2 regions of the Rossellomorea vietnamensis genome follow, and region 2 is predicted to be linked to the other one. Evidence: predicted binding sites of a transcription regulator. Region 2 holds the regulator's gene; the other holds the start of a gene.
What was found. Region 2 encodes NrdR, which represses ribonucleotide reductase genes. Its sites were predicted from a motif close to AACACNATATATNGTGTT; they were not measured.
Positions count from the first base shown of each region.

Region 1: a site for NrdR is predicted at 1,227-1,244, ahead of N5C46_RS23205 (ribonucleotide reductase N-terminal alpha domain-containing protein). Genes of this name have one in related genera too.

Region 1 is NZ_CP104558.1:4,510,413-4,518,196, reverse strand. Features, by position in the region: gene N5C46_RS23210 (endonuclease domain-containing protein) at 1-171, opposite strand, end outside; gene N5C46_RS23205 (ribonucleotide reductase N-terminal alpha domain-containing protein) at 283-1,089, opposite strand; gene N5C46_RS23200 (lipoate--protein ligase family protein) at 1,441-2,277, opposite strand; gene N5C46_RS23195 (rhodanese-like domain-containing protein) at 2,487-2,870, shown strand; gene gcvPB (aminomethyl-transferring glycine dehydrogenase subunit GcvPB) at 3,182-4,645, opposite strand; gene gcvPA (aminomethyl-transferring glycine dehydrogenase subunit GcvPA) at 4,638-5,984, opposite strand; gene gcvT (glycine cleavage system aminomethyltransferase GcvT) at 6,001-7,107, opposite strand; glycine riboswitch at 7,288-7,379, opposite strand; gene N5C46_RS23175 (DEAD/DEAH box helicase) at 7,554-7,784, shown strand, end outside.
Region 2 is NZ_CP104558.1:4,159,039-4,166,822, reverse strand. Features, by position in the region: gene N5C46_RS21385 (replication initiation and membrane attachment family protein) at 1-653, opposite strand, end outside; gene nrdR (transcriptional regulator NrdR) at 721-1,176, opposite strand; gene N5C46_RS21375 (hypothetical protein) at 1,259-1,639, opposite strand; gene speD (adenosylmethionine decarboxylase) at 1,772-2,152, opposite strand; gene N5C46_RS21365 (glyceraldehyde-3-phosphate dehydrogenase) at 2,729-3,757, opposite strand; gene coaE (dephospho-CoA kinase) at 4,202-4,807, opposite strand; gene ytaF (sporulation membrane protein YtaF) at 4,839-5,471, opposite strand; gene mutM (DNA-formamidopyrimidine glycosylase) at 5,540-6,364, opposite strand; gene polA (DNA polymerase I) at 6,389-7,784, opposite strand, start outside.

The sequences.
Region 1 (7,784 bases), 350 kb from region 2:
GTTATAGCACTCCAGGTCATCCCTAGTGTAATAGTAGCTAACCAAGTAATCTTTCAATGAAAGTTCATGTTCATTTTTTAAATGCGATGTAAATCGTCCTTGTTTGTTATGAGAAATTTTGAATCCACAAATCTTACACGTCTGAGATTTTTTTGCATCATATGGTATCATGCTATTCACCTCACGATAGGTATTTTTTCATTATACTGATCAGAAGGCTGAACAACACACTACCTTAAAGAGTTTCCAGCAATTCACGAGGTTTATTTATAGACGAGGCACTTATGCTGTTTTACCACGTCTTGATCCGCCCTGCTCAACCAAGTGAGTCAGTTTCGCGATGTCATCCAGCCAGGAAACGGAACCTGATGATTTCCCGTTGACACCTTTCGCGAGAGTATTACGTGGACGAAGGGTCGATCCGTTCGTTCCGACTCCGCCGCCGCGGCTCATGATCTCCATCACCTGCTTGCGGTGCTCTGAGATACCTTCGCGGGAATCCTGTACGAATGGCATCACATAACAGTTGAAATACGTTACATCCGTGCCTGCACCCGCTCCGTATAGGACGCGTCCGGCAGGAACAAAATGGAGATTCACTAGCTCATGATAGAATTTTTCAAACCAAACCTGTCTCTTTTCAGGAGTTTCTTCCACCTCTGCCAAGCCTGTTGCGTTACGCTTCGCAATTTGTTCATAGTAGACTTCAAGTGGTTTCTCAATGACATCGAGTGTCCTCGAGACAATCCCCGTCTCCATCTCCTCCGGTTTATCGATGGCACTTCTGTACTCTTCTTCGATCCAGACAGATGCTTTTTTCGTTTCCCAATCAATGCTTGAAATGTAGCCCAATCCCCTTGCAGGGAACTTGGGATCCTCCTTGATGGTCAGGACCACGAAGTCTCCTTCGTTAAGAGTGATCTTCTCCGTGTCCTTGAACGAATAACGATCGATCATGACAAGACGGGATACACCTTTGTGTGTAGTATTCATATCCGGTGTGATGGGATGTACTTGAGGGAACAATCCAATATCCTTATTTAATCTCTCGGTGTTTAATTTCATCGCATTTTTCGACGCAACAGTCATAAAGACAACTCCTTCTATCTCAAATGTTTCAGTTTCTGTTTTCTTCGCTGATGTCTTATATCAAGTATTAAGATATCATAGCCATTCTGGAAAAGCAATAAATAAACACAACATATTGTGTACGAAAAATTATTCGACACACCATATATTGTGTTTCAGGTCAATAGGTCATTTGTTTGTCAAACGGTTAATATGCCAATAAAAATAGAAAACGCGAGAAAAGAATAGAAAAACATCTATTAATCCGGCCATTTCTATTAATTTAGAACTTGATATAACATAAAGCACCGTAATCGTTGGTAAAATAGGAAAAAAGCGACAAGCATCGCTTTTTTTCTACAAAAAAATTTTTTAACGTTTAAAATTCCACTCATCAGATTCGTATCGTGATTCGGCAAGATCCACAACATATTGTGTTTCCTCTTCAGAGAGCTCATAAGGCTCGAGATGGATGTTCAATCCTTCCTCAAAACCTTTTTTGAATGCTTCCTTCGCCATATCCATGGTGACCGGCACAGAACTGATTTCATTCATTGCAACAGCCTTGCTTTTAAATGCCCGCTGCATACGCTCTTTTACCCTGTCGGATGGATAGTTAAACAGGCTGAACAACTTATCCTCATCAAGATCCAATAGAATCGAGCCGTGCTGAAGGATGACACCTTTTTGTCTGGTCTGTGCACTTCCTGCCACTTTCCGTCCTTCCACGACAAGCTCATACCAGCTCGGAGCATCAAAACATACCGCTGATCGCGGGTTCTTTAATCCTTCCCGCTCTTCTGCCGTCCTTGGTACAGCAAAGTAGGCTTCGAGACCAAGCCCTTGAAATCCCTTCAGAATCCCTTCTGAGATGACACGGTACGCTTCTGTGACGGTCCTCGGCATTTCCGGGTGTTCTTCTGAAACGATGACGCTGTACGTCAATTCATGTTCATGAAGAACCCCTCTGCCTCCCGTCGGGCGTCTTACAAAGCCGAGTCCGTGTTCTTTAACTGCTTCAAGATTGATTTCCTTTTCTACTTTTTGAAAATAACCGACGGAAAGTGTCGCTGGATCCCACCCGTAAAACCGGATCGTAGGAGGGATCTTCCCTTCACTGTGCCAATCGAGCAAGGCCTCATCAAGGGCCATATTATAAGAGGGAGAACAATTCCCGGAGTCAATGAATCTCCACGTTTCCTTTTTCATGCAGCATACCTCATTTGCGTCTTCTATTTATATTGTTATGTAAAAAATCATCTTCATTCAAGTCCGTTACTAGTCTATCAAATCCAATCGAAAAAACAAAGAAAAACAGATTGGAAAGTCTTTGCTTTAAAATAATAAATTTGTTTTGATTCTTACGCACTTCATGAATATAATAGAAGGTAGCGCATTTGTAGAAAGGAGCATGAATGATGGAAGGATTATATATTCTTTTAGTCGTACTTGGTGGAATCATCATCTATTCACTTTTTACGTTCTTCTATCAAAAGAGAATCGTGAATACACTGAATGAGGAAGAATTTCGAGCAGGATATCGTAAAGCTCAATTGATAGATGTTCGTGAAGCGAATGAATTTGAAAACGGTCACGTCCTCGGTGCACGGAATATTCCTTTGTCACAGATCAAAATGAGACAAAAGGAAATCCGCTCAGATCAACCTGTATACCTTTATTGCCAAAGCGGGCTCCGCAGTGGAAGAGCAGCTCAAATGCTGCACAAAAAAGGCTACCGCAATCTTCACCAGTTACAAGGTGGATTCAAAAAGTGGACAGGTAAAGTAAAGCATAAAAAATAATGCAGAGAGATCGCCCAGGGGCGATCTTTTTTATTGGATGTGGTTCGTGCATGATCCGGTTCGTGAGTGGCCGTGATACATCCGCAAATGGAACTAAATGGTTTTCGGCTGGATTTCTTCTTAAAACGGCTTGATTTTTTGATATTTCGGCCGAATTATCCATCAAAACGGCTGGTTTCCTGTTCATTTCGGCTGGATAATCACTCAGATCGGCCGGATTCCCCCTCACAATCACTACACATCAAAGGTCCGTCCCTCGAATAAAAGCCCTGCAGAGATTTCCTGCAGGGCTTTCGATTTAGAAAGGATGTTTAGCTCTCTTTTGTATAACGAAGTACCGGTTTTCTTGCAGCCAGTGTTTCATCCATACGCTTCACGATGGTTGTGTGAGGGGCTTCCTGGACGATTTCCGGTGTTTCTTCTGCTTCTTTGGCAATTTGGATCATGGCGTCAATGAAGGAATCAAGGGTTTCTTTTGATTCAGTTTCCGTCGGTTCGATCATCATGCACTCTTCCACGTTTAATGGGAAGTAGATGGTTGGCGGATGATATCCGAAGTCCAGTAATCGCTTCGCAATATCCAATGTACGGACGCCGAGCTTCTTCTGACGTTTCCCACTGATGACAAACTCATGCTTACAATGACGATCGTATGGCAGGTCAAAGTGAGGTGCCAGGCGGCGCATCATGTAGTTGGCATTCAGGACCGCGTTTTCCGTTACGGCTCTGAGTCCATCCGGCCCCATCGTCCTGATATACGTATACGCACGGACATTGATTCCAAAGTTTCCATAGTAAGGTTTTACCCGTCCGATGGATTCAGGTCTGTTGTAATCGAATTCGAATGTGTCACCATTTTTCACCAGTACCGGTTTAGGAAGGTATTTAATCAAGTCTTCCTTCACGCCGACAGGACCACTTCCTGGACCGCCTCCTCCGTGAGGGCCAGTGAATGTTTTATGGAGATTTAAATGTACGACGTCAAATCCCATATCCCCCGGTCTTGCTTTGGAAAGGACGGCATTTAGATTGGCGCCATCATAATACAGCTTTCCGCCAGCTTCATGAATGATCGAAGCCATTTCCATGATATTCTCTTCGAATAATCCAAGTGTGTTCGGATTTGTCAACATCAGGGCAGCCGTGTCATCCCCGACGACGCGCTTAAGATCGTCTAAATCAACGAGCCCATTATCGTTCGACTTCACCGTTACCGTTTCAAAGCCGGCAACCGTTGCGCTGGCCGGGTTCGTTCCATGAGCGGAATCGGGTACGATGACCTTCGTACGGTGTGTATCACCGTTTGCTTCATGATAAGCACGGATCATCATAAGGCCTGTCCATTCGCCATGGGCCCCTGCAGCAGGCTGAAGGGTGACTTCATCCATACCGGTGATTTCTTTCAAATGCTCCTGCAGGTCATACATCAGTTCAAGGGCACCTTGAACGCTTTCAGGTTCCTGCAGCGGGTTGATATGGGCGAATCCGTTCAAGCGTGCAACGTTTTCGTTCACTTTCGGATTGTATTTCATCGTACAGGATCCAAGTGGATAGAAACCTGAGTCCACCCCGTGATTACGTTTGGATAGGGCCGTATAATGGCGCATGATATCGAGTTCAGAAACCTCCGGGAGCTCCGGTGCTTCTGTACGGATGTAATCTGATGGAATGAGCTCGGATAAATCTACCTGAGGTACATCCATTTCAGGTAAGCTGTAACCAATTCGGCCTTCTTTTGATAATTCAAAAATAAGAGGTTGATCTTGCTTATTCATGACAATCCCCCAATTCTGCTGCGAATGCATCAATTTCATCTTTGCTGCGAAGTTCCGTGACAGCCACCAGCATATGCTGCGTTAAGCTGTCATCCATAAGCCCAAGGTCATATCCACCGATCATGTCTTTTTCAAGTAGCTTTTGATTGATTTCTTTGACAGGCCTATTTACTTTTATGACAAACTCATTGAATGATGGTCCTTCAAACGCGACGAGGAATCCTTTCGCTTTTAAGGCTTCTTTGGCGTAATGAGCTTTTTGGATATTTTGAACGGCCATTTCTTTGACACCCTGTTTTCCGAGTGCCGTCATCGCGACGGATGCAGCGAGTGCATTCAATGCCTGATTGGAACAGATATTCGATGTCGCTTTGTCCCGACGGATATGTTGTTCACGGGCTTGAAGAGTCAAAACGAAACCGCGGATGCCATCTTCATCGACGGTTTGACCGACCAGGCGTCCAGGTACCTTACGCATAAGCTTCTTATTCACGGCGAAGTATCCGCAGTGAGGTCCACCGAAGGCACTCGGGATACCGAATGGCTGTGCATCCCCAATGACAATGTCCGCCCCTAATTTACCTGGGGGGGTAAGTGCGCCGAGCGCAAGGGGATTTGAGGAAACGACGAACATCGCTTTATCCCCATGTGCCACTTCCTCGATCGCTTTCAGCTCTTCTACACGCCCGAAGAAGTTAGGATATTGAACGATGACCGCTGCAATCTCATCACTCATCAATTTCTTAAGTTCTTCCACATCGGTTACACCATCCGTGTGCGGAATTTCCACCACTTCGATATACTGACCTTTTGCATATGAGCGCAAAACATCACGTGACTCTGGATGGACTGTGCTTGACACAAGGACCTTCTTCCGGCGGGTCTGGCCTGCACTCAGCATGGCTGCTTCTGCAAGAGCCGTTCCCCCATCATACATAGAGGAGTTGGCTACATCCATACCTGTCAGCTCACATATCATTGTCTGGAATTCAAAGATGGCTTGAAGCTCCCCTTGGGAAATTTCAGGCTGATACGGCGTATACGCTGTATAAAACTCTGATCGCGATAATACGTGATCTACGATGATGGGCATGTAGTGATCATAGACCCCTGCCCCGAGAAACGATGTATGACTTTTCAGGTCAGCATTCTTTGCTGCCATTTTAGTCAGTTCCTTTACCAATTCCGTTTCGGACTTCGCTTCTTTGATGTTGTAATCCCCTTTGAAACGAACCTGTTCAGGAATATCTTCAAATAGATCGTTAACGCTGTCTACTCCTATTTGTTCTAACATTTCCCTTTGATCCTGCTCTGTCATCGGTAAATAACGATGCTTCATGACCGTCATTCCTCCCCTATTTCTTTGGTCTTTTATAAAAAGGTGTTGATGCCACTTTCGCTTTAAGCTTTTTCCCCCGGATTTCAACCAATACTTCTGTATCCAGTGAAGTGAATTCCTTATTAAGCAATGCCAATCCTATATTTTTCTTTAAGGTAGGAGATTGTGTCCCTGTTGTGACTTCCCCTATTTCTTCTTCACCTGAAAATACTTTGTAACCATGACGGGGAATGCCGCGGTCGATCATTTCGATACCCACGATCTTTCGAGGGGCACCTTCTTCTTTTTGTCGTTTCAGTACTTCCTGCCCGATGAATGGAATCTCTTTATTCACTTTGACAGCGAATCCGATTCCCGCCTCGATTGGTGTGATCGATTGGGATAATTCCTGTCCGTAAAGGGCAAGATTCGCTTCAAAACGCAATGTGTCACGTGCACCCAGTCCGCATGGAAGGACGCCTCTCTCCTTGCCGGCATCCAGGATCGCCTTCCAGATCGCAGCCGCATCACCTGCATCACAGTAAATCTCGAATCCGTCTTCCCCTGTGTAACCTGTACGGGAAATGAGTGCGTGCTTTCCATCTATACTCACTTCGGTCTGAAATTTAAAAAACCCGATGTCACTCAATGCATGTTCATTTGTGATTGTTTGTAAAACCTCTTCGGCAATCGGACCTTGTAGTGCCAATTGCGCCATATGTTCAGAAATATTATTAATTTCAACTTCTTTTGTCTGATGTTCTTTCAGCCATTTGAAATCTTTATCTATATTTGCTGCATTGACAACAAGCAAATAATCATTGTCTTTAATTTTATAAACAAGTAAATCATCGACCGTCCCACCGTTTTCGTAGCACATAGCCGTATACTGAGCTCCTCCGTCTTTCACTTTGGAAACATCATTTGTCATCATTTTTTGTAAGTAGTCAAGAGCCCCTTCACCCTTCACTTCAATTTCTCCCATATGAGAAACGTCGAATAGTCCTGCCCGGGATCGTACCGCTTCATGTTCTTCCTTAATACTTGAGAATTGCACTGGTAAAGCCCAGCCACCGAAGTCGATGGTCTTTCCTCCATACTCTTTGTACACTTCGTATAAAGGTGTTTGTTTTAACTCTGACATGACTTTTCCCCCTTTATCTTCCTTACATGCATAATCCTTAACCACGTTTTATCCCATGAAAAAAGGACAGAAAAACCCCTTTTCATAAAGAAGGTTTCTCTGTCCTTGCACCTGAAAGTTTACCGAAGAACGGCTTTCCCCTTTGGTGGTTTCCTGAGTCGGAAACACTCTCCAGAGTTGCGTCCAACAAGAGTCTTTTTGCCTGAGAGATTCACACTTTTACGTGCTTGCTCCTTCGGCGCTGTATGCACAGTCTCTCCCCTTGTCATCATTCGCCAATATTCCTTGAAACAATTGGTCATACTAGAAATATACAGAAGAAATGTTGTAAATGTGAATGTTCGGATTTTCGAGTTTTTCTAACAATTGAAAATCTATTTTCATCCTACCATTAAATACGAGTTTTGAGCAATCATTTTTATAAGAATTAAGGAGATGTTTTTCAGATGAATGTTGAAGTTATATTTGATGAAGAGTGGGGAGAGGGTCTCGAGAATTTAATCGAAAATGATGGGCCATGGGGGAACTGGGAACTTTATAAGCTCGCCATCGAATTCGAGCATCATCTTGCAATTCCGAACTTTGAAGGCCTGCAGGCTCCGAAACATTTGGCAAACGTCACTCCTCTCCCTCATCAGCTGGAAGCAGCGAAACAGGTTGTGGAAACGATGAATGGA
Region 2 (7,784 bases):
GATTCCGATAACCCGGCCAGCAGCAGCTGAAAATCAAAATCGATTTCATCCAGGGCAAGTCCATCATTCTTGCCGTATTTCATATATTGTTCACCTGACCCGGTTTCCGAATCCACATTCGCATCATGGTGAAGGAAATTAATCGGTTCAGACGTGAAGACATCCTGGAAAGATCGGGTAATGTCTGAGTACTGATTTTTATCAGCTGACGCATCCGTGAAAAATTTCTTCAGACGCAAATAATGGGTCCGGCCGATCTTACGGTACAAATACACATTCAGCATGCCATCATGAAAGAATTCCTGAGGGGAAAGGGGCGGCTGCAGTTCATATAGAAAACGGCGGTCTTCATCATCCCTTTTTTCATACACCTTCAGCAAACCGATTCCCTCGAGCTTCATCCTTGCTTCGTAGACGTCCTGAAGATTGACGGACAGGACGTTCATCAAATGATAATGGGTGGAATCCGTCGACCAGAGCCGGTTCTCTTCCACTTCCCCCCATAGACTCATGTAGAGGCTGTAGCAAACGGTACCGATCAGAGGCTGGTACAGAAACGTAATGATTTTCCGGTCATATTCCTGAAGCATCCCATGTGTCCCTACGGTGTAGTGATCAATTGGCTGTATTTCATTCCAATGCTTCTTCATCATAGTTGGATTCTACCTTTCAATAAATAAAGAGAAAAGAGCCAAAGAATTCCATCTTCAGCTCATTCTTCTACTCTTTTTTTATTAATTCTTTTAATTCGTCTATAAATACATTAATATCCTTAAATTGTCGATATACGGATGCAAAACGGACATATGCCACTTCATCAACTTTCGCAAGGTGATCCATGACCATCTCACCGATCTTCACAGATTCTACTTCGGAGGCACCTTGATTCCGCAGGTCCTTTTCGATATCTGTTGAGATCTTCTCTAATCTTTCAAGAGGTACCGGGCGCTTCTCACAGGCCTTGATCAATCCCCTCAAAATCTTTTCTCGACTAAACTCTTCTCTTACCCCTTCTTTTTTCACCACAATTAAAGGAAGCTCTTCAACCTTCTCAAAGGTCGTGAAGCGAAATGTACATTCTTCACATTCTCTTCTTCTCCTGATAGAGCGTCCTTCATCAGCAGGTCGTGAGTCCACCACTCTGGTACCATTATGCTGGCAAGACGGGCATTTCATAATATCAGCTCCGTTATTACATACTATTACCTTCATCATATAAAAAAGCTGCAACTTACACAAGCTTCTATAGGATTTACCGTTATTTCACTTTTTTCAATTCGCCATCAAGCTGGTGATAATAATGGTTGATTTGCGCTTTTAAAACGGTATATGTACCAAAAATCTTCCCTTTATCCGCACTGACCTTAAAATCGACTGCCGTTTCAAGCGGCCGAACCGTGATGACCGTGGCAACGATAAATAATTGAGGCGTTCCGTTTTTTCGGACCGTGATTTCCCCTCTGTCCTTGGACTGGGAGATCACCTCATATTCTGACGACGAGAATAATCCCAGCACGGCATTAAATGCACCTTGATGCATGGATTTATAATAGCGTGATTGCAGTTCCTTATCTTCATGCTGATCGGACGTTTCACACTCCGATTGAAATCGCTTTAACAGGGTACGTATTCCACTCATATCAAGTTCCTCCCTTTAGTTACCCTTATTTTACACGAAAAGGCACGATTGAAAAACCCATAAGTGCACGTACGAACGCGGGCATAAAAAAAGAGATGCATGAATCACGCATCTCTTCTGAGTTATTATCGATTAAAGGGCTTGAGCCTGGGACTTCTTCACTTGTACAGGACCCATTCCACGTGGCAATTCAATCGTTTCACGTGTGTCAGCACCAAGAGCATCTGCAATATATTCAGCTGCGATATTAGGATCTAAATCACCGCAAGTATATACATCAATACTGGCATAACCATGTTCAGGAAAACTGTGGATCGTTAAGTGTGATTCAGAAATGATCACGACTCCACTCACACCTTGAGGAGCAAATTTATGAAAAGCCACCTCACGCACTTCTGCACCTGACTTAAGCGCAGCATCTACGAATGTTTTCTCAATTCCTACTACATCGTTTAATTTTTCAAAATCGCAACCCCATAATTCAGAGATTACATGACGTCCCATTGTTTCCATTTTGTATTTCCCCCTTTGACATGATTTTTTTCGTCAAAATGAACGAATCCTTTGGCAAAATCTTAACTACCACGGGGGAAAGTTAGTCCGAAGAGGTCCTAACCCTTTAAGTAGTTAAATCAGTATTCATTTGCTAATAAGAAGTTCACGAAAAATAGTATACTTTGTTTAAAACTCTTTTGCAATAAATTTTTATAAAGTTTTTTAGATGGGTAGGTAATCGTTTGATTTGGCTATAACGTTAAACCTTGACCGTTCCTTTCCGCTGCAGGCACTCGCTTTCCTCGGGGCTGGCGGTGAGCCTCCTCGGCTGCGCCTGCGGGGTCTCACCTGTCCAGCTATTCCCGAAGGAGTCGAGTGCCTTCCGCTCCTATCCACTCTGTGGTATACACTAGCTTAAGGTTTTTACATATAGAGGAAATAAACTTTTACAAACAGACTTTACACGATAGCATCTACATCCCTTCACTTCTAGAAAACTTCCCCTGCCCATTTATAAAAAAAGGATAAAAAGAAAAGAACGCACCTGAAAAAGGTACGTTCTAGGGTTTTGCTTTATGATTTATGTTGGTTCTTTCAAACGTTGACTTCTTGTTTGGCGTTCATTTTGGTGGCGACGAATTTGGCCAGGTCGACGACGCGGCATGAGTAGCCCCATTCGTTGTCGTACCAGGCAAGGACTTTCACTTTACGACTGCCCATGACCATTGTGGACAAGCCATCGATGATCGCAGAATGTGGGTTTGTATTAAAATCGATTGAGACAAGTGGTTCTGTTGTATATTCCAAGACTCCGTGCAGGGAACCAAGGGATGCCGTGACGAATGCTTCGTTGATTTCATCAACGGTTACGTCCCTTTTCACATCCACGACCAGGTCCACTAATGAAACGTTCGGAGTCGGAACTCGCAGCGCCATGCCATGAAGCTTCCCGTTTAGTTGAGGAAGCACTAGTGATAATGCTTTCGCAGCACCTGTTGTCGTCGGGATGATCGATTGGCCGCATGCTCTTGCTCTTCTAAGATCTTTATGTGGATTATCAATATTCTTTTGATCATTCGTGTAAGCATGCACCGTCGTCATGAGACCGTTTTCAATTCCAAACTGCTCATCCAGCACTTTCGCTACAGGAGCCAGACAGTTCGTCGTGCAGGAAGCATTGGAGATGACGCTGTGTTCTTCTATATTTAATGCGCTTTCATTTACGCCCATCACAATGGTAACGTCTTCATTTTTACCCGGGGCCGTCAGGATGACTTTTTTCGCTCCCGCTTCCAAGTGAAGGCTCGCTTTGTCTTTTGAATTAAATTTTCCCGTCGCTTCAATGACGATATCGATGTTCAGCTCATTCCATGGTAATGCTTTAGGATCACGATTGCTTAATAGTAGGACACGTTTTCCGTTGACGATGAGTGCATGATCTTCCACCACTACATCTGCCTGGAATGTACCATGATTTGTGTCATACTTTATTAAATGAGCTAACGTTTCAGCCGGGTAGCTTGCGTTAATGGCTACAACCTCTAAGTTTTCCTCTAATATTGCTTTTCTGAAAACCATTCTTCCAATACGTCCAAAACCATTGATTGCAATTTTCGCCTTCATAAATCCGGCTCCCCTCTATATTAATGTTATACTTATATGTTTATTTGCTAAAAATAGTATAACATATTTGGAGAATTAGTTAATAAGTATTTTGCGGATTTTTAATGTTTTATTATTCTGACAAATAGGCTTATTGTATGTATATTTTTGTGGTTTGGAATCATACTTGATTTGAAGGTTTTATTCACACATTCTCTCGGAGCATGTGCTGGTTGAGTTCCGCTCCAGGTTGCTCGCTTTCCGCGGGGCTGGCGATGAGCCTCCTCGGCTTCGCCTGTGGGGTCTCATCTGTCCAGCTTTTCCCGTCGGAGTCGAGCAACCTTCCGCTACACTCAACATGGGTATTATGTTATCCGAATAGTAAATGTCAGATCAGACCACCAAATGTTACTCTTAGACAAAATAAAAAACCGACAAGGGTTTTCTTGTCGGTCGTTTGTGTTGTTATGGTTGTAAGTCCCATTCTGTTAAGAGAGCCTCAAGTTGTTCTTTTGTCTCGCTTATGGTTCCGTTGTTGTCGATGACTGCGTCGGCGAGGTTGACTTTGTCCTTGAGTGGGAATTGGGATGCGATCCGTGCTTCTGCGTCTTGACGGTTTAGATGATTGCGTTCGATTAAGCGTGATAGTTGTGTTTCTTCGTTTACGTATATGACGAGGGTGCGTTCGACCATCCACGTGAGGTCGCTTTCGAAAAGCAAGGGAACATCCATGAATATGGTGTTCTTGCCGGACGCGATGGCTTCGTCTTTATGCTGGAGCATCATGCTCCTGACAGCAGGGTGCACGATGCTGTTCAGCACTTTTCTTTTTTCTTCAGAGTTAAAAATGATTCCACCGAGTTTTTCGCGATTGATGGTCGAATCGTTTTCGTGAAGGATATCTTCACCAAATTCTTCGACAATCGCCAGATAGGCAGGCTGACCCACCTCGACCACCATACGGGCTGCGAGGTCTGCGTCGATTATGGTATATCCTTTTTCATGTAACATGGTTGAGATTGTACTTTTACCACTTGCAATTCCACCTGTTAATCCTATAATTCGTGCCATGATCGTGTCCTTTCCAATACTCGCCGCGGCACTAGAACCTCAGGATCCCGATCAGGATGAGCAGAACGCCCGGAAGGAATGAAACGCGGTGAATCCAGCGCAGGTGAGAGAAGAATTCCCCCATCTTCAATCCGGAAAATAAGAACGCAAAGCTCATCGCAAAAATCGCCAGGGTTAGTAGTAGTGGCGAGAAATGTAATAACGCGGCACCGATCCCGGCACCGAAGGCATCCAGTGACAAGGCGATCCCAAGCATGAATGCCTCGATTCCGGTAATCGTACCTGATTTATCAAAGTCCGCCGTGAGCGGTCTTCTTAATATTTGAATCACTAAACCTATGGATTTAATTTCAAAATTGATCAATGTTTTTTCATGTGACAGTACCGTCTCTTTTTCCGGTCTGAAGAACTGGTAGAGAACGGCTGCGCCAATCACGACAAGGATCATTCCGCCGATTCTTCCCGCCCAGACCGGGGTGATGATGGACCCGATGGTTTGACCGAGTAACATCGCCAGCAATAAAGAGCTCGCTGAACAGATCGATATGATGCTGATTGATTTTGTAGGGATTTTCACTTTTCGCAATCCATAAGTTAAACCGGTGCTAAAACTATCGAGACTTACAGCGAACGCCAGCAGTAATAAGGAGATTGTTTCACTCATCTAATAGCCCTCCCGAAAATCATTACAATACTATATGGTAAGGGCTTATCAAATGTTAAACGTTCTTTTTACTGCTGGCAGCGGGGGCAGTAATGGGTCCCCCGCCCAGCCGACACTTTCTTCTCGATCGCTGTACCGCAGTTCCGGCACGGCTCTTCTTTTCTGCTGTAAACATAAAGGTTCTGTTGGAACATCCCCATCTGTCCCTGGGAATTCACGTAAGACCGGATTGTGCTTCCACCCATTTCCACTGCTTCTGTCAACGTGTGGATGATTTCTCGATGGAGCCGTTCAATTTCTTCCCGTGACAGGGACTTTGATTTCCGGTCGGGATGAATGCCTGCACGGAATAGAGCTTCATCCACATAGATGTTTCCAAGGCCCACCAACACCGTTTGATCCAATAAGGTGGCCTTCACGATTCTCTCCGTCCTGCCTAGCTTTTCAGCCAGATAGTCTGGGGTAAACTCCGACAGAAACGGCTCCGGCCCCAACTGGAGGAGGGGCAGGTGAAGGAGTTCTTCCCCCTTTTTAAAGAGATGCATCGTCCCAAACTTTCGGACATCACGGTATCTGAGTTCCGTTCCATCCGTAAAGTGGAAGATGACATGGGTGTGTTTTTCAATGGGATCCTCATGATCAGCCAGATTATATTTTCCTTCCATTCTCAAATGAGAAACGAGGGCAACATCGTCACAAGAGAAGATCAAGAACTTCCCTCTTCTTCTCATTTCATGAATTTCCTGGCCTCTCAAGCTATGGATGAATTCATCCGTTTCAGGTGGGTTCTTGATCATTTTTGGCCAAAAGACACTGACATCCTTTATTTTCTTCCCTGATACAAGGAGCTCCAATGTCCTTCTGACCGTTTCTACTTCAGGCAGCTCGGGCATGGTGCCACCTCCTTCTCAATAAAACTACTTCGCGTCGTACCATGTTTGTCCGTACGAGTAATCAACCTTTAATGGAACCTCGAGCTCCATTGCGTTTTCCATCACTTCAGGAACTATTTTCTTCAATGTTTCGATTTCATCCTCAGGGGCTTCGAAGATCAATTCATCATGCACCTGCAAGAGCATCCGTGTTTGAAGTTTCTCTTCCTTCAAACGGGCCGCCATGTCGATCATGGCTTTCTTGATGATATCTGCTGCACTTCCCTGGATTGGTGTGTTCATCGCAGTACGTTCCGCAAAGCTCCGCAAATTGAAATTACGGCTCGTAATTTCAGGAAGGTAACGGCGTCTGTTCATCAGCGTCGTCACATACCCCTTCTGTTTCGCATCCTGTACGATATCATCCATATATTCTTTCACGCCGGGGAAGCTTTCTAAATATTTCTTAATGAATTCCCCTGCTTCTTTTCGTGTTATATCAAGACTTTGTGACAGTCCGTAGTCACTGATTCCATAGACAATTCCGAAGTTAACGGCTTTCGCATGCCTTCTCATATTGGATGTGACCTCTTCCTTCTCCACTCCAAACACGTCCATGGCCGTTTTCGTATGGATGTCCATATCATTACGGAAGGCTTCCACCAATTTCTCATCCCCCGCTATATGGGCAAGCACCCGCAGTTCGATTTGTGAATAATCGGCAGCGAACATGACCCATCCCTTTTCAGAAGGAATGAACGCCTGACGGATCTTCCTGCCTTCTTCCAGGCGGATCGGAATGTTTTGAAGGTTCGGATCCGTTGAGCTCAGGCGGCCGGTTTGAGTGAGGGCCTGGTTGAACCGTGTATGGATCTTGCTGGAATCTTTATGAACCACCTTCAATAATCCTTCGAGATAAGTAGACTGGAGCTTTCCTAACTGACGGTAGTGTAGGATATGATCAATGATTTCATGCTTGGACTGCAGTTTTTCCAATACGTCTGCGGAAGTGGAGTAACCAGTCTTTGTTTTCTTCACAACCGGCAGCCCCAATTTTTCAAAAAGGATCACACCGAGCTGCTTAGGAGAATTGATATTGAAGTCCTCCCCTGCCAGTTCATGAATGTTCTTTTCCAATTCTTCCAGTCGGAGGGCAAGCTCTTCCTTCATGGTCATCAAACGATCCTGATCCACTTTCACACCGGTGAATTCCATCTCAGCCAGGATAAGGGCAAGAGGCAATTCTAGCTCCATGTATAATTCATAAAGATCATTTTCTTCAAGCTCTTTTATGCATGTTTCCTTCAAGTCTTGAAGGATGAATGCCTTTCTGGCCAGATGTTCGGATAATACTTCAGTGGCAGGGACCTTCTGCTTGGCCCCTTTTCCATACACCGCTTCGTCCGATTCGATGGATGGCTGACCATGACCTTTTGCGATT